Regions from separate parts of the Cribrihabitans pelagius genome, predicted to be linked through region 4. Evidence: riboswitches for the same ligand, from Rfam matches in the RefSeq annotation. Region 4 holds a riboswitch; each other region holds the start of a gene.
What was found. Region 4 has a riboswitch for cobalamin ahead of ACOHX0_RS00875 (aromatic ring-hydroxylating oxygenase subunit alpha). Riboswitches for the same ligand answer to the same signal wherever they lie in the genome.
Positions count from the first base shown of each region.

Region 1 (4,056 bases), on a different contig from region 4:
CATTTCGACCACGATGCTCTCAAAATCGTCATGCTCGTGATCGTGGTGGCCGTCGTGATGGCTGGGTCGCGCGTCGAGATCGTCTTCGGCAGCGGCGCCCAGCCCGAGGATGATGCGCGGGTCGATCACGCCTTCGCTCATCGGCAGGATCGGCAGCTTGCGCGGTGCCTCGGCCTCGATCACGGCACGGGCCTTCTCCACCCCTGCGTCGCCGGCCAGATCGGCTTTGGACAGCAGCACGATGTCGGCGCAGGAGATCTGATCCTCGAACACCTCGGAAAGCGGGGTTTCGTGGTCGATGCTGTCATCCGCCTCGCGCTGGGCCTGCACCGCGTCCAGATCGGGGGCGAATTGGCCCTTGGCGACCGCCTCGGCATCGGCCAGCGCGATCACCCCGTCGACGGTGATGCGGGAGCGGATCGCGGGCCAGTCGAAGGCTTTCAGCAGCGGCTTGGGCAGCGCCAGGCCCGAAGTTTCGATCACGATGTGATCGGGCGCTTCGGGCAGCGCCATCAGCTGTTCGATGGTGGGGATGAAATCATCGGCCACGGTGCAGCAGATGCAGCCGTTGGCGAGCTCCATGATGTTTTCCGCCGGGCAGTTTTCATCGGCGCAGGATTTCAGGATGTCGCCGTCGACACCGGCGGTGCCGAACTCGTTCACCACCACGGCCAGGCGCTTGCCCTGCGGGTTCTGCATCAGGTGGCGGATCAGGGTGGTTTTCCCCGCGCCCAGAAAGCCGGTGATGACGGTGACGGGGATCTTGTTGAGATCGCTCATGGTTACTCCTCGGACGGGAAGGCGGCCGGCGGGATGCGGGCAACGGATTGTTTGCGGAAGGCGGCGGGGCGTTCGCGCCAGGGCACGAGCCCGTCGGCGGTGGCGGCATAGGCGGCAGCGCCGTCGAGGATCTCGCCCACGTGCTGGTCGGGGTCCATGTCGCCGTAGATGTAGCTCCAGCGGTCTTCGCCGCCGGTCAGCGCCACCGAACAGCCGCGCTTGCAGGCCGAAAGGCAGCTGACGCCGCGCAAGGTGACGCCCTCGGGCATGCCTGCTTCCTTCAGTGCTGCCAGCAGGATGCTGCCGGGGCGCGGCGCCTCGGGGTCGGTGCCTTCGCGGCGGCAGGTGAGGCAGACAGTCAGCGTCACGGGTCCTTGCGGTCCCTGTGGTTCCTGGGGGCTGGCGGGGCTTGCCGCCTGGTCTTCAGCCATCTCATGCGTCTCCTGTCGCGGCAGGCAGGCGGGGACGGCCAGAAAGGGGCGTGTGCGTGCAGGCCCCTCAACCGGTCGCGGCGCACCCCGTCCGCCCGTTGAAATCACTCTGCTGGCAGGTCTCCCGGCTTGCGGATCCCAGAGCCATCTGGCCCTGACGGTCATCCTGCCTTCCCGGCGCGCCCGATAGCGCAGCCAGTGGCATGGCAACCTCTCCGGTCACGGTCGCGGGGGCGGCTGTGCTTGAGCCCTCTCCCAAGCTACAGGAGGCGGGCCTTCACATTCCCTCTTCGCCTGCGTTTGCAGGAACCAGCAAAACCCCCTTGCGCTATCGCGGGCTTCTTTGTCAAGACATGGGTCAAACAGCAGGAGAGCCCGCCCGTGAGTGAAAAGTCTGAAACCGGCATCTCGGAAGAGGAAGCCGCCCGCCACGCATCGAAGATGGCCAAGAAAAAGGCCGCCCGCGACCGGATGATGAAGACGAAGGAAGGCGAGAAGGGGCTGATCATCGTCCATACCGGGCCGGGCAAGGGCAAGTCCTCGTCCGGATTCGGGATGATCATGCGCTGCATTGCCCACAAGATGCCCTGCGCCGTGGTGCAGTTCATCAAGGGCGCCTGGGCCACCGGCGAGCGCACGCTAATCGAGGAGAACTTCGGCGATCTCTGCCAGTTCTACGCGATGGGCGAGGGGTTCACCTGGGAGACCCAGGACAAGGCCCGCGATATCGCCGCGGCGCAGAAGGGCTGGGAGAAGGCCAAGGAGATGATCCTGGACGAGAAGAACACGATGGTGCTGCTCGACGAGATCAACATCGCGCTGCGCTATGAGTACCTGGATCCCGCGGAGGTGCTGGAGTTCCTGGTGGAGCGTAAACCGCCGATGACCCATGTGGTTCTGACCGGGCGCAACGCCAAGGAGGAGCTGATCGAGATCGCAGATCTGGTGACCGAGATGGGCCAGGTGAAGCACCCGTTCCGCGCAGGCGTGAAAGCGCAGAAAGGCGTGGAGTTCTGAAGCGTCTGCCGCGGCGGAAGGCGAGGGTCTGCTGCGCAAATCGCGGGCTTGAGGCTTTGCGCTTTGCTTTGCAAATCGCGGGGGGCGGGGGCGGCCCAACGCTTCTGGAGGTGCCGTGAGGCGCCTGCCGGAAGGGGCGGGAGCCCTCCCCGTTCCTGCGGAGCTTTGGGTCAAAAATGCTGCCTTGTTGTTTCGCGCGCGAAACATCGGGTCAGGCGGGCTGATACTTTTTGCGGGCGTTGCCGGGCGCGCGGGCGCGGATATCTGGCGTGAGCGCAACGGGGGCGGGTGATGTTCCGGTCTGACGGTTCGCCAACGGGCGGCAGGCGGATCGGCAAGGCCCGGCTTCGCCGAAAGGGCGGAAGTGAGTGCCAAGCCTCGGCCAAATCGCCGCCGCGTGGGGGCGCAGCGGCGGTGCGCGGCGGCCTTCGGCCTTGTTCCGCGCCGAGGAAATGGTGGTGAGAGGCGGATGCCTCCGGCGGGAGTATTTGGGGCAAGATGACAGGGCCGGGTGCGGCTGCCGCGTGGGGGGGCGGCGGCGATGCGCGCCGGCCTGCGGCCTTGTTCGGCGCGGGCCGGTACTCAATGCCGGGCCCGCCCTTGAGGAGGGCGTTTTGGCGGGGCGAAAGCGCCGCGCGCCCGACGCTAAACCGGGGGCGTGCGCCCGCGATACGCTGCAGGCACTTCGCACCCGCGCGGAGCCGCGCGCGCCTTTCGCCTTAAGCGGCCAGCTGCGCCGCCTTGCCCTCAACATAGGCATCCACCGCCGCGCGCTGTGCCTCATCCAGCCGCAACCCGAGCTTGGTGCGGCGCCACAGATAGTCTTCGCCGCTGCGCACCCATTCCTTCTGCACCGCCCAATCCAGCTCGCGGGCAGTGATGGTGGCGCCGAAGTCCCGGCCCAGGTCGGCAGCCGCGCTTGCCTCGCCAAGGACCTGCCAAGCCTCGGTGCCATAGGCGCGGATCATCCGGCCGGCCCAATAGGGGGACAGGAAGGGGTAGTCGGCGGCGAGTTTCCGGGTCAGCGCCTCCACCTCGGCCACCGCGAAATCGCCGCCGGGGAGCGCAACGCCCGCGGTCCAGTCACCGGAGAGTTGGGGGAAGACCTCGCCGATCTTGGCCAGGGCCGCCTCCGACAGTTTGCGGTAGGTGGTGATCTTGCCGCCGAAGACATTCAGCAGCGGCGCCTGCGCCTGGTCCAGGGTGAGCACGTATTCGCGCGTCGCCGCGGTGGCGGAGCTGGCGCCGTCGTCATAAAGCGGGCGCACGCCGGAGTAGGTCCAGAGGATATCCTCGCGCTTGACCGGCTGTTTGAAATATCCGGATGCAAAATCAACCAGATACTGCTGTTCCTCCGGTGTGCACTCGGGGGCGGTCTCCGGGTCCGGGTGGTCGGCGTCGGTGGTGCCGATGAGCGTGAAATCGGTCTCGTAGGGAATCGCGAAGATGATCCGCCCGTCGGTGCCCTGGAAGAAATAGCAGCGGCCGTGGTCGAAGAGCCTGGGCACAACGATGTGGCTGCCGCGCACCAGGCGGACGTTCTCGCGGCTGTTCTGGCCGAGCTTCTGGCGCAGCACGTCGGCAACCCAGGGGCCGCCCGCGTTGACCAGCATCTTCGCGCGCCGCTCATAAGTCTCGCCGGTGGCGCGGTTCTTCAGGCGGATGACCCAGTGGCCGGCCTTGCGCTCGGCGCCGGTGACCTCGGTGCGGGTCAGGATCTCGGCGCCGCGGGCCTCGGCGTCGCGGGCGTTCAGCACCACCAGGCGGGCGTCCTCGATCCAGCAGTCGGAATATTCGAAGGCGGTCTGGAACTTGTCCTGCAAAGGCG
Region 1 is NZ_JBMERR010000004.1:148,581-152,636, reverse strand. Features, by position in the region: gene cobW (cobalamin biosynthesis protein CobW) at 1-780, opposite strand, end outside; gene ACOHX0_RS05405 (DUF1636 family protein) at 783-1,211, opposite strand; cobalamin riboswitch at 1,309-1,540, opposite strand; gene cobO (cob(I)yrinic acid a,c-diamide adenosyltransferase) at 1,593-2,228, shown strand; gene glpD (glycerol-3-phosphate dehydrogenase) at 2,948-4,056, opposite strand, start outside.
Region 1: another riboswitch for cobalamin. It lies ahead of ACOHX0_RS05405 (DUF1636 family protein); the one in region 4 lies ahead of ACOHX0_RS00875 (aromatic ring-hydroxylating oxygenase subunit alpha).

Region 2 (4,056 bases), on a different contig from region 4:
TGGCACATGGCCGGGCTCACCGCTGAAGCCGCCGCTGCCCGCCCGCAAGGCTCCGGCGCGGCGCTGCCGGCCGGCGCGCTGGCCCGGCAGCTCATCGCGCGCCGCCACGCCAAGCTCTGCCGCGCCGCCGCGCGCATCACCGCTCAAAGCCCCGACGCCGAGATCCACGCACTGCGCATCGGCTGCAAGAAGCTGCGCTACCTGATGGAGCTCTTTGCGCCGCTGTTTCCCGCCGCCGAACTGAGCCAGGCGCTGAAACCGCTGAAGCGCCTCCAGGAGAGGCTTGGCCGCTTCAACGATTGTGCCCAGCAGCAAGCGACGCTCCTGGAACTGGCCGCCCGGGGCCTCACCACTCCGAAAGGGAAATCCGACTCCGCCGAGGCCAAGGCCGCGCTGGCTGCCGGCGCGATGATCGCGCTGCTGCACAAGGAGCAGCAGGCGGCGCGCGCCCGGCTTGGCGAGCGGCTCGACGCCTTCACCAGCTCCGCCGCACAGGCGCGTGTCCTTACGCTGTGCAATGGCGGCTGCGCCGCTCAGGCCCCGGCGCGGCGCAACAGGTAGATATCCATGATCCAGCCATGCGCGGCGCGGGCCGCCGCGCGGGTCTCCACGATATCCGCCGCGACGTCGCCCAGCGGCCCGGCAATGGAAATCTCGTTTGCCATCCCTGCATAGGCGCTCCACCAGATATCCACGCCCTCGGAAGCGATCGCGCGGAAAGAGCATTCGCCATCCAGCATCACCACCAGCGTATCGGCGCTGCCGGGCCAGCCGCCCTCGCGCAACTGCCGCCCGGTGGTGATGGTGAAGGGCGCGCCGATGTCGTTGAGCGGCACCGCATGTGCCGCCGTCAGCGCCTGGATCGAAGTGATGCCCGGGATCACCGTGAGCCGCAGATCCGCCTGGGCCTTAAGCCGGGCGGCAATCCGCATGGTGCTGTCGTAAAGCGACGGGTCGCCCCAGACCAGGAACCCCGCCTTGCCGCCCTCGGGCAGGGCTTCGCACAGCGTCTGCCACCAGATCTCCGCGATGGCGTCGTGCCAGTCATCCACCCGCTGGCGGTAATCGCGGGTTGCCTCGTCGCGCCGGGGCAGGGCGAACTCCACGATTCGCGGGCCGTCCCCCTCGATCGCCTGCGCGCAGATATCCTTGCGCAGGCCAGCGAGGTCATCCTTGCCCGCGCCCTTGGTGGGGATCAGGACCACGTCCTGCGCATTCAGCGCCGCAATCGCCTGCAAGGTCATGTGCTGGGGGTTGCCGGTGCCGATGCCGATCAGGGAGAGCTCAATCATGCCGGGGCCTTCTCGCTGGAAGCGCGGCCCCCGGACAAGGGCAGCGCGCGTGTATTCCGCTCGTCTGGGAACAGGCTCAGGAGCCTTCGCCATCACCCTGCACGGTGACGCTGGCCGAGACCGGCTCACCCTCGACCGTCAGCGGGCTGTGGCTGTTGGAGTTGAGCGAGACCGTCACTTCGGCTCCGCCCGCGGGCAGGGAGGGGATATGCAGCCACTCGGCATAGAGCCGGGCGATCTTTCCGCCGTTCACATAGACATGCGCATGACCCTCGCCGGGCACATCCGCGGCGGAGGCATTCTGCGGGGCAAAGCGGAAGTTCTCCGGCGTGACCTGCAGGTTCCATCCGGACATCGGGTCCTTCAGCAGTTTGAGCGCAACCCGGGGCGCATCGCTGCCCGCGGGAAGGTCCAGCACCGCCTCATGGGCGTGGCCTGCCATTTCCGCATGGCCGCCGCCGTGAAGCGCCGCGCTGCCGTGGTCGTGGCCGTCGAAGGTCACGCCATTCCCGGCCGCAGTCACAAAGCCCGCGCCGCCGCCGAAGACCAGCCCGATGGCAAAAAGAGCAAGAGAGCGGGACATCTTCTTATCCTCGTCAAAAGAGCGCCCCGCCGGTCTGCACCGGCGGGGCGGGAAGTGCTGCGGGTCAGGCCGCGGCCGCTTCGCGTTTGCCTTCGGCTTGCCAGAAGTGGCCTGCGAAGGTGCCCAAGAGCACCCAGGCCGCCATCCCCACGCCAAAGGCGCGGGCGGCGAACAGCGCGCCGATTTCGGTCGGCACCGGGCCGGAGAAGCTCTCGGGCTCGGGCGCGCCCGCCACATGCGGTGCGAGCAGCAGCAGCGCGGCGATCAGATAGGCGGTCAGCCCGCCGCCAAAGGCAATGAGCCACATGGCAACCCCCGCCGCCGCGACCGTCAGCGTCCACCAGACCTGGCGCAGGCCGACATCGGCCGCCGCCACTCCCGGCACCTCGGGCGCCAGCGACAGGCCGGGCGCGAAGTGGAAGGTGATGAATCCCGCGAGCCCCCACAACAGCCCGGTGCGCGCGGTGACGGCATGGCCCTGGCGCTCGGCCAGCGACATCAGCGCCACCATCACCAGCGCATAGCCGGTGTAGGTCAGCATGGTGAAGATGATGCTCAGCCCGTCGCGCATCACGTCGATGCCGGGCAGCTCGGGATGCGCCGAGATCGCGGCACCGCCGAAATGCACCAGCTCACCGGATTCGTAGAGCTCCGCATGCAGCAGCACCGGCTGCACGAAAACGAGCTGCAGCAGGGCGGTAATCAACCCTGCTGCAGCGCCAGCGAACAACCCGCTGGTCAGAATGCGGCTGAACATGGCCCTAGTGGCAGGGGAAGCCGGTGGCGTGGCGCACGTCATGCGCCGCGTCATGCAGGGCAGAGGCCTGCACGTGGCCGGTCAGCGTGACAATGCCCAGTCCCAGGACCACGGCAAACAGGGCCGGAATCAGGCTGGTGCCGGCGGCAGATGCCAGATGCGTTTTCGTCGTCATGTCTTTCCTCCTAGCCGTCACACCCGACGGCACAAGTTTTCTGTTCCGACACGGCCGGTCTCCTGACTCGCGGGTCGCTGCGGCTGTCCTCCTTCCCGGCTTGCGCCAGTGGCATTGGACGGCCGCTCGCCGCTCACAGTCGCGGGGGCGGTTGAAGCTTCGGCGCCGCGATTTGGTCCGCCGTTCCTCATTCCCGTTTCAGTCCTGGCGCTTGGCACCACTGGACACCGTATCGCTTTGTTGTGCCCGGCGCGGGCCGCTCCGGTCAAGGCTGAAACCGTCCTGTTGCGCAAGCTTCGCGGCAGGGAACCGGAAAATGGAGATTTTCCGGCCAAAATTCCGTGCGGGAATTTTGTTCCGCCCGCCGCATGCGCGGGCTCAGCTGTTTTGCGCCGGAATTCGGGCCAGCGCCTTGAAGCGCAACGCCCCGAGCGGGCGCGCATCGGCGAAATTGCCGTCGGGACTCGCGCCATACATCTGCAGGAAGGTCATCAGGTCCGGCAGGTCGGCGGCAGTGATCTCGCCAAACAGATAGGCGGTCTTGCCGCTCTGCCGCACCGCCAGCGTTTGCGGACGGCGGCAGCCGGACATGCAGTCCGCCTGCGCCAGTTCCGCCCTCAGCCCGGCGTCCTGCAAGGCCGCCGCGAGCTGATCCGGCAGCTGCGGGTCGGCGTCCCGGCAGGTGCGGCAGAGGGTGATCGCGGGTGTGCTCATGCGCCTGGTGGCGGGTTTGCAGGCGCAGCGGGCAGATCGCTGCCGGCCAGCGGCCCGTAGAGGATCAGCACCGGCGCGCCGGTCTCCATCTTGCGCAGCACCTGCGGCAGCTCGCCCACCGTGTGGCAATGCAGCGACTGCGCAGGCGTCGAGACACCCAGCGCCAGCAGCGCGCGGGTTTCCGGCGGCAGCCCGGCCTGCATCAGCTTCTCCGCCAGGGCTGCGAAGGTGCGCTTGCCCATGTAGACCACGGTGGTCGCCTCCGGATCCGCCAGCGCCGCGAGGTTCAGGTTGTCCGGGAGCCCGCCGGTCACGTCATGGCCGGTGATGAACTGCAGCCGCCGTGCCGTCATCCGCCGGGTGAGCGGGATGTTCGCCGCCGCCGCCGCCGCCGAGGCCGCGGTCACACCGGGCACGATCTCAAAACCGATTCCGGCCGCGCGCAGGGCGGTGATCTCCTCCTCCAGCCGCCCGAAGACGCCCGAGTCACCGGATTTCAGCCGCACCACATGCGCACCCGATGATGCGTATTCCA
Region 2 is NZ_JBMERR010000004.1:164,189-168,244, reverse strand. Features, by position in the region: gene ACOHX0_RS05495 (CHAD domain-containing protein) at 1-561, shown strand, start outside; gene cobF (precorrin-6A synthase (deacetylating)) at 534-1,292, opposite strand; gene ACOHX0_RS05485 (hypothetical protein) at 1,369-1,875, opposite strand; gene ACOHX0_RS05480 (CbtA family protein) at 1,940-2,632, opposite strand; gene ACOHX0_RS05475 (CbtB domain-containing protein) at 2,637-2,807, opposite strand; cobalamin riboswitch at 2,843-3,049, opposite strand; gene ACOHX0_RS05470 (DUF1636 family protein) at 3,186-3,521, opposite strand; gene cobA (uroporphyrinogen-III C-methyltransferase) at 3,518-4,056, opposite strand, start outside.
Region 2: another riboswitch for cobalamin. It lies ahead of ACOHX0_RS05475 (CbtB domain-containing protein); the one in region 4 lies ahead of ACOHX0_RS00875 (aromatic ring-hydroxylating oxygenase subunit alpha).

Region 3 (4,056 bases), on a different contig from region 4:
CCAGCGCCTTCAGGAGCATCTGCCACATGCGGGTGAGCACCCGCATCGGCAGGTTCTGGGCCATTGTCTGGCCGCGGGCGCGCTCGTCGGGGCTGACGGTGGGGTCCTCTGCGGCTTCGGGGGTGATTTTCACGACCGAGACCCAATGGGTGATCTCGGCGAGGTCGCGCAGCACCGCCAGCGGATCGGCGCCCTCGGCATATTGGCCGGAAAGCTCGGTCAGCGCCCCCGCCGCGTCGCCCTTCAGGATCATGTCCATCAGGTCCAGCACCCGGCCGCGGTCGGCAAGGCCGAGCATGGCGCGGACCTGCTCGGCCGTGGTTTCCCCGGCACCGTGGGAGATCGCCTGATCCAAGAGCGAGGTCGCATCGCGGGCCGAACCTTCGGCGGCGCGGGTGATCAGCGCCAGCGCGTCATCGGCGATCTCAGCGCGCTCGGCAGCGGCAATCCGGCGCAGGAGGGCAATCATCACCTCCGGCTCGATCCGGCGCAGATCGAAGCGCTGGCAGCGCGACAGCACGGTGACCGGCACCTTGCGGATCTCGGTGGTGGCGAAGATGAACTTCACATGCGCCGGCGGTTCTTCCAGCGTCTTCAACAGCGCGTTGAAGGCGGAGGTCGACAGCATGTGGACCTCGTCAATGATGTAGATCTTGTATCGCGCCGAGGCCGCCCGGTACTGCACCGAATCGATGATCTCGCGGATGTCGTTCACGCCGGTGCGCGAGGCCGCGTCCATCTCCATCACATCGACGTGGCGGCCTTCCATGATCGCCACGCAATGCTCGCATTTGCCGCAGGGCTCGGTGGTGGGGCCGCCGGTGCCATCCTCGCCAATGCAGTTCATGCCCTTGGCGATGATCCGCGCGGTGGTGGTTTTCCCGGTGCCGCGGATGCCGGTCATGATGAAGGCCTGGGCGATGCGGTCGGCGGCAAAGGCGTTCTTCAGCGTGCGCACCATCGCGTCCTGGCCGACCAGGTCGGCAAAGGTCTCGGGGCGGTATTTGCGGGCCAGAACCTGATAGGGGGATTGGCCGGTTTCGCCGCCGGTGCCGCCGGGGGCGGCGCTGGGTGTGTCGCTCATGGTCTCTCGTGCCGGATTCGGGGAGGCGGCAGCGCCGCGTTGCGGGCAAGGTAAGGAAGCGGGGCGGCTTCGTCCACCGCAGAAGGGGCGCGGGGCCGGGGCCGCAGGGAGCCGCGGGGCGCGCCGTGCCAACCAGTTGTGCCAAAAGGCTTGGGAGGGCGGCGCTTTCGCGGCTAGGCTGCCAAAGTCGGGTCCCGGTCACGGGGCGGACGGTGCGAAGGGGCGGCGGCAGCGGGAGAGTGCCATCATGTCCAGGGATAATCCCGGCGCGGCAGGGCCGGGCCAGCAGGAGCCAGTACAGCGGGAGCCAATGAAGGAGGCCGGTGCGGAGGGGCTGGCGATTCACGCGCTGCCAGTCGCGCGCGGCATCCTGGCGCTGTGCCCGCTGCCCGGGGCAGGCGGCGATTACCGCGGCGACCTGGCCGATATCGGCGGGTGGCAGCCGGGATTGGTGATTTCGCTCACCACTGACGCAGAAAATGCAAGCGTCGGCGGCCAGCTGCTGGGCGCCGACATCCAGAGCCTCGCTTGCCGCTGGGTGCATCTGCCGGTGCCGGATTTCCAGGCTCCGCCGCCCGCGGTGGCGGCGAAATGGCCCGCCGCCAGCGCCGCCGCGCGCCATGCGCTCAGGGGCGGCGGCCGGGTGCTGGTGCATTGCCGCGGCGGCTGCGGCCGCTCGGGCATGGCGGTGCTGCGGCTGCTGGTGGAATGCGGCGAGCCCCCGGCCAAGGCGCTGGCCCGCCTGCGCGCGGTGCGCCCCTGCGCGGTGGAAACCCAGGCGCAGATGGACTGGGCCTGCGCGCCCTATTGGGCAGGAGAGCAGGCGCCCGGCCAGGGCTGAGCCGGGCCGGGGCTGCAAAACGCGGCCGTGCCGCTCAGAGCGCCATCATCCGCTCGGCGTCCCGCGCCTCTGCGGGCTTGGGCAGCGCCTCGACCAGCGCGCAAGGACGGCAGCTGCCGCCCTGTGCCGCGGTGAAGGCGCTGCCGCCGCGCCGGAACATCGCATCGGCATAGCGGTCGAGCTCTGCGGGATCGGCGTCCTCATCGGCGCCGCAGAACACCCTAATGCCTTCGTGGCTGGCCGCAAAGCGCGCCGGGCAACCCTTGGCGCAGCCTTCCAGCGCGGTGCTGCCGGAAATCGAAAAATCCGCCTGTGTCAGCGGCTTGGCCCTTGTCATCGCCTCGGCCAGCTTGGCCACCATCTGCTCCGCCGCCGGGCAGGGCCTGCCCAGGTGCAGGCAGGTTGTTGCGGCGTAGAAATGTGTCTTGTCCGTCCAGATCATCAGCGCCCTCCGCGCTTGGCGGGGCAGCTGCCGGGACCGGTTCCAAATGATCTGCGCCCGTGAGCACCGCGGCCATCCGGACCCGCCCGGACACCCCGCCGGTTTCGAGTTTCACGTGTGACGGCAGGTCTCCTGACTCGCGGGTCAAAGCGTCCCCGATCCTTCCCGGCGCGGCAGGGCCGCGGGCCAGTGGTGATCTTCGGGGTTGCTCGCCGCTCACAGTTGCGGGGGCAGTCGCGGCATTGGCCAGGCTGCAAAGCCGGGCCGCACCGTGTTCCCTTTTCACCCCGGGCAGCAGAACGCGTGCCGCGGGAAACCGTCACCCCAAGCGGTAGCGGCTCTCCCGCCGCCGCGTCAATCGGTTTTCTGCGGCTGCGGGGCCTGCGGCGCCGTTTGCGGCAGCGCCAGCTGCGCGGGCAGGGCGCGGATCACGTCCGACGAGCGGCGCACCCGTGCCAGCTGCCAGCCGCCCTGCAGCAGGATATAGAAGTTCTCCGCCGCCGCGCGCGCCTCAGACTCACTCATTCCCAGACGGCGGGCGTGGGCGGCGGTCTCGCCGATCCAGCCCTCGAACAGCTCCGCCGCGTGCTGGTGCAGCTGCGCGTTGTCCGGCCCCTCGAACAGCGTGGCCGAGACCGGGCAGCCCGCCCATTTGCCGGAGGTATCGAAAAGCTTCGCAAGCTTGTGGCAGACCGTCACCGCGCCCTCACGGAAGCTGGCGGCAGGCTCGAAGGAGACCGCGATCAGCCGCAGGATCTGGTCCGAGGCCCAAGTTGCCGCCGCCATCGCGAGGTCGGATTTGCCGTTCGGGAAGTGGTGGTAGAGCGAGCCCTTGGGCGCCTCCGCCGCGGCCAGCACCTCGGAGAGGCCGACGCCGCTGTAGCCTTTGTCGCGGAACAGCACCGCAGCGGCCAGGATCAGGCGCTCCCGCGTGGGCCGCGGCGGAGCACCGCCGGCCGGATCGCTGGCGGCCTGAGCGGGGGTGGCGGAAGAAACTGCGGGGGAAGGTGTCGTCGCGTCACGCATGGCGCAAGCTTGACAGGTCTAGACCGGATGGTCCAGTGGTGGAATTAGACCAGTTGGTCTAGGAGAGGTCTTGCCATGCTGGACGACACATCAGCCAAATCCGCCGCGGTCCGGGAAGAGCCCGTGCGGTTCGCGTCGGGCAATGCGAGGCTGGCCGGAAGGCTGTTCCGTCCCGAGGGGCCTGCGCGGGCGGCGGTGGTGCTCAATGGCGCGACCGGTGTGCCGCAGAGCTTCTACCGGCATTTCGCGCGCTGGCTGGCCGCTGAGCAGCAGCTGGCGTGCCTCACCTATGACTACCGGGACTTTGCCGAGTCGGCGCAGGGCCACCCGCGCCGCTCGAATGCAACAATGGCCGATTGGGCGCTGGCGGATCAGCCGGCCGCCCGGGCCGAGATGCGGCGGCACTATGCGGGCGTGCCGCTGTGGGTGATTGGCCATTCTTTGGGGGCGATGCTGATGCCCCTGCAGGATGGCCTCGAAGACGTCGCCCGCATGATCGTGGTTGCGGGCGGCTTGGTGCATCACCACGATCATCCCTGGCCCTACCGCGCGCTGGCGCTGGCCTTCTGGTTCGGGCATGTGCCCGTGGCGGTGCGGCTGGCCGGGTTCCTCCCCGGGCGCGCGGTGGGGTTCGGGGCCGACCTGCCGGCCGGGGTCTACTGG
Region 3 is NZ_JBMERR010000009.1:105,054-109,109, forward strand. Features, by position in the region: gene ACOHX0_RS10155 (DNA polymerase III subunit gamma/tau) at 1-1,084, opposite strand, end outside; gene ACOHX0_RS10160 (protein-tyrosine phosphatase family protein) at 1,395-1,925, shown strand; gene ACOHX0_RS10165 (hypothetical protein) at 1,960-2,367, opposite strand; cobalamin riboswitch at 2,473-2,703, opposite strand; gene ACOHX0_RS10170 (TetR/AcrR family transcriptional regulator) at 2,722-3,393, opposite strand; gene ACOHX0_RS10175 (alpha/beta hydrolase family protein) at 3,469-4,056, shown strand, end outside.
Region 3: another riboswitch for cobalamin. It lies ahead of ACOHX0_RS10165 (hypothetical protein); the one in region 4 lies ahead of ACOHX0_RS00875 (aromatic ring-hydroxylating oxygenase subunit alpha).

Region 4 (4,056 bases):
TCCGCTGGGGGCGATCGGGCTCCTGGTCTACGTCATCAACTTCATGTGAGGTGCTGCCGATGCGATACATCAAATGGGGCGTCCTGATCCTGATCTGGCTGCTGATCGGCGCCTTCCTGCATTACACGCTGCCGCAATATGACGTGGTGCGCATCGTCAACACCTACGAGGAGCGCCAGGAGCTGAACGACTGGACCCGGATTTTCTGGTCCACTCCCGACGACCAGTCGGTGGAGCTGCAGAACCGCGACGTGCAGTTCATCCAGGCGGTGCGTCCCAACGGCCGCGCAATAGTCTACCGCAACGAGGACACCGGCTGGAACTGGCCGCCCTACTTCAAGTTCGACACCGCCAACCTCTACACCGACGCCAATGATGCGATCTCCAACAAGGCAAACCCCGAATGGGTCGCGGTGATGCATTACGGCTGGCGTAACGAGTTCCTCTCGGCCTTCCCCAACGCGGTCTCGATCAAGACGGTGGCCGGGCCTGATGACAAGCCCACCAACTGGGTGACGATCATCATCCTGGTGCTGCTGGCGGCGCTGTTCTGGGCGATATATGCGCGCTGGCGCCGTTTCCGCCGCGCCCGGATCGACCCGATGGTGGAGCAGGTGGAGGACAGTTTCTACGCCGCGGGCGATGCGATCTCCGAACGCGGCGGCCGGTTCAGGCGCTGGCTGGACAGCTGGAAGTCGAAGTGACCGCGGGACGCCGTCCCACGGGGCGGCGTCCCGGTCAGACGATCCGGTAGGTGTTCTGAACCATTCCGGTGCCAAGCCTGCGCGAAGCCTTCAGCTCCAGCCCGATGTCGCTGCCGAGAGGCCCGAACAAGGAAATGCCGCTGCCAATCAGCACCGGTACGGTGGTGATGGTCAGATCGGCGATCAGACCTTGGCGCAGGAAAGACTGCACCAGCCTTCCGCCGTCGATATAGGCGCGTCTCCAGCCCTCCTGCTGCAGCTCTTGCATGAGGCCGGCGGGAGACGCGCGGCTCAGCTGGACCTTGCCCTGCAAATGCCCGGGAATGTCCCCGCTGGTCAGGCTGCTGCTCAGGACGATAACCGGCTTTGAATAGGGCCACTGGCCAAACCCGAGCACTTTGCGGAAAGACCCCGTCCCCATGACAAGGCCGTCGACGCTGTCCATGAAGGCGGCAAAGCCGCTCTCCTCCTCGCTGATGCCTGGCTGCCGGGTCAGCCAATCGAGCGAATGGTCCTGTCGGGCCACGTAGCCGTCCAGGCTGGTGGCAATGAAAACATGGCCGGTCGTCATCTGATACTCCCTCAACCGCTGCCGCCTCGTGCCGCCAAGCATACCCGGAAAACGTGTCTGTGCGCAGGGGGGCAGCCCGCCTTCGGCCCGGGCAGCGATTCGGAGGGCTCCGCGCTGGAAAGCTGCTGGTCCTCAGGGCTTTGCCGCAAACAGAGGGCAGATTGCCGGTTTGATATCCCGCCGCCTGAACCGGCTCCGGGACGCGGAACCCGCATGTCTCTTTCCGGTTTCCGCGGGTCGGATTTGTCGCCGTAAAGGCCGCGGAAAAAGGGCAATTTCCGCCGCAGCAAGGTGCCGTCCTTCGGGGCGGAGAATTGGGAAGCTGGTGAAACTCCGGCACTGCCCCCGCAACGGTGAACCCGGGCAAGGCATGGCAGATCGCCACTGAAGCGCGCGCTTCGGGAAGGTGCCATGCCCGCCGCAAGCGGCGCCGGGCAAGTCCGGAAACCAGCCTTGCCAGAAAACGTCAACCGCGGGCGGCGGCGGGGCGGTTGCGGGCGCGTGCCCGCGGCCTCTCCCGGCTCATGCCCGCACCCAGCCAACAGGGCCGCGGGGATGCGGCCAAGGAGACAAACAGATGCTTCAGGACAGTGAAATCCTGGCCAAGCTGATGGCGCGGCAGCAGAATTATTCCCTCGAACAGGCGTTCTACACCGATCCCGGCGTCTATGATCTGGACCTGCGCCAGATCTTCTACCGCGAGTGGCTGTTTGCCATCCCCGCCTGCGAGATCCCGAAAGGCGGCAATTACGTCACCCACCAGGTCGGCGCTTACAACATCATCATCGTGCGCGGCAGCGACGGCGAGGTGCGCGCCTTCCACAATGCCTGCCGCCATCGCGGCTCGGTCGTGTGCAAGGCCAAGAAGGGCAGTTCGCCCAAACTTGTCTGCCCCTATCACCAATGGACCTACGAGCTTGACGGCAAGCTGTTGTGGGCGCGCGACATGGGCCCGGATTTCGACGCCTCCAAACACGGGCTGAAGCCGGTGCATTGCCGGGATCTGGCCGGGCTGATCTACGTCTGCCTTGCTGACGAGGCCCCCGACTTCGATGCCTTTGCCGATCTTGCCCGCCCCTATCTGGAGCCGCATGACCTGAGCAATGCCAAAATCGCCCATGAAAGCACCATCGTCGAGAACGGCAACTGGAAGCTGGTCTGGGAGAACAACCGCGAGTGCTATCACTGCGGCGGCAACCACCCCGCGCTCTGCCGCAGTTTCCCCGAGGATCCTTCGGTCACCGGCATCGAAGGCGGCGACACCCCGCCGCATCTGCAAAGGCACTTCGACCGGATCGAGGCAGCAGGCTGCCCCGCGCAGTTCCGCATCGACGCGCGCGGCCAGTACCGGCTTGCCCGGATGCCGCTGAACGAAGGCGCCGAGAGCTACACGATGGACGGCAAACCCGCGGCTGCCAAGCCGCTGGGCCGGGTGCCCTTCGCCGATGCCGGCACGCTTTTGAAGTTCCACTACCCGACCACCTGGAACCACTTCCTGCCGGATCACTCGCTGGTGTTCCGGGTCACTCCGATCAGCGCCACCGAAACCGAAGTCACCACCAAATGGCTTGTCCACAAGGACGCCGCGGAGGGCCAGGATTATGACCTGAAGCGCCTGACCGAGGTCTGGACCGCCACCAACGACGAGGACCGCATCGTGGTCGAGGACAACCAGCGCGGCATCAACTCGCCCGCCTACGAACCGGGGCCCTATTCGCCGTCGCAGGAAAGCGGCGTCATCCAGTTCACCAACTGGTACGGCGCGCATCTGACCCGCGCGCTGACCGGCCGCAACCTGATCGCGGCGGAGTAAGCACATGGGACTGCTCGCCAATTTCGAGACACTGGACGAAACCCTGGCGTGGAAGGACGACGAGATGCTGGAATGCGTCTCGGTTGTGCCGGAAGCGCCCAACACCGCCACCTTCAGCTTCCGCGCGCCTTCGGGCTGCTGGTTCAAGTACCAGCCCGGCCAGTTCCTGACGCTGGAGCTGCCGGTCCCGGAAGGCACCGTCTGGCGCACCTACACGATCAGCTCCTCGCCCTCGCGGCCGCTGTCCATTTCCGTGACGGTGAAGGCGCAGGGCGACAGCATCGGCACCCGCTGGATGCTCGACCACCTGCGCCCCGGCATGCGGCTCAAGGCCTCCGGGCCCGCAGGCGTTTTCACCCTGCCCAGGCGCCCGAACGGCAAGTTCTTGTTCATCTCCGCAGGCTCCGGCATCACGCCCAGCCTTTCGATGACTCAATACCTGTTCGATCGCGGCCAGTCGCCCGACGTCTGCTTCATTAACTGCGCCAAACGCCCGAGCGAGATCATCGCCCGCCGCCAGCTTGAAGGCATGGCGGCGCGGGTGCCCGGCATCAAGCTGCATTTCGTGGTGGAGGAAGACGACCCCTACCAGGTCTGGACCGGCTACCGCGGCCAGCTTAACCAGATCATGCTGGGCCTGATGGCGCAGGACTATCTGGAGCGCGAGGTCTACTGCTGCGGCCCGGAGCCCTTCATGCAGGCGGTGCGCGACATGCTGAACGGCCTCGGCTTCGACATGGAAAACTACCACCAGGAAAGCTTCGGCGCCCCGGTGGAAACCGCAGCCGACGCGCCCGAGATTGACGACGTGATCCCGGCCGAGACCGCCCCGGCCGAAATCCGCTTCGCCGCCTCCGGCGTCACGGCGGGTTGCGCCGAAACCGACACGGTGCTGGCAGTGGCCAAGGCCTCGGGGCTCAACATCCCATCGGGCTGCACCTTCGGCATCTGCGGCACCTGCAAGGTGA
Region 4 is NZ_JBMERR010000001.1:189,443-193,498, forward strand. Features, by position in the region: gene ACOHX0_RS00860 (hypothetical protein) at 1-49, shown strand, start outside; gene ACOHX0_RS00865 (DUF1523 family protein) at 60-704, shown strand; gene ACOHX0_RS00870 (dihydrofolate reductase family protein) at 739-1,275, opposite strand; cobalamin riboswitch at 1,548-1,745, shown strand; gene ACOHX0_RS00875 (aromatic ring-hydroxylating oxygenase subunit alpha) at 1,853-3,088, shown strand; gene ACOHX0_RS00880 (FAD-binding oxidoreductase) at 3,093-4,056, shown strand, end outside.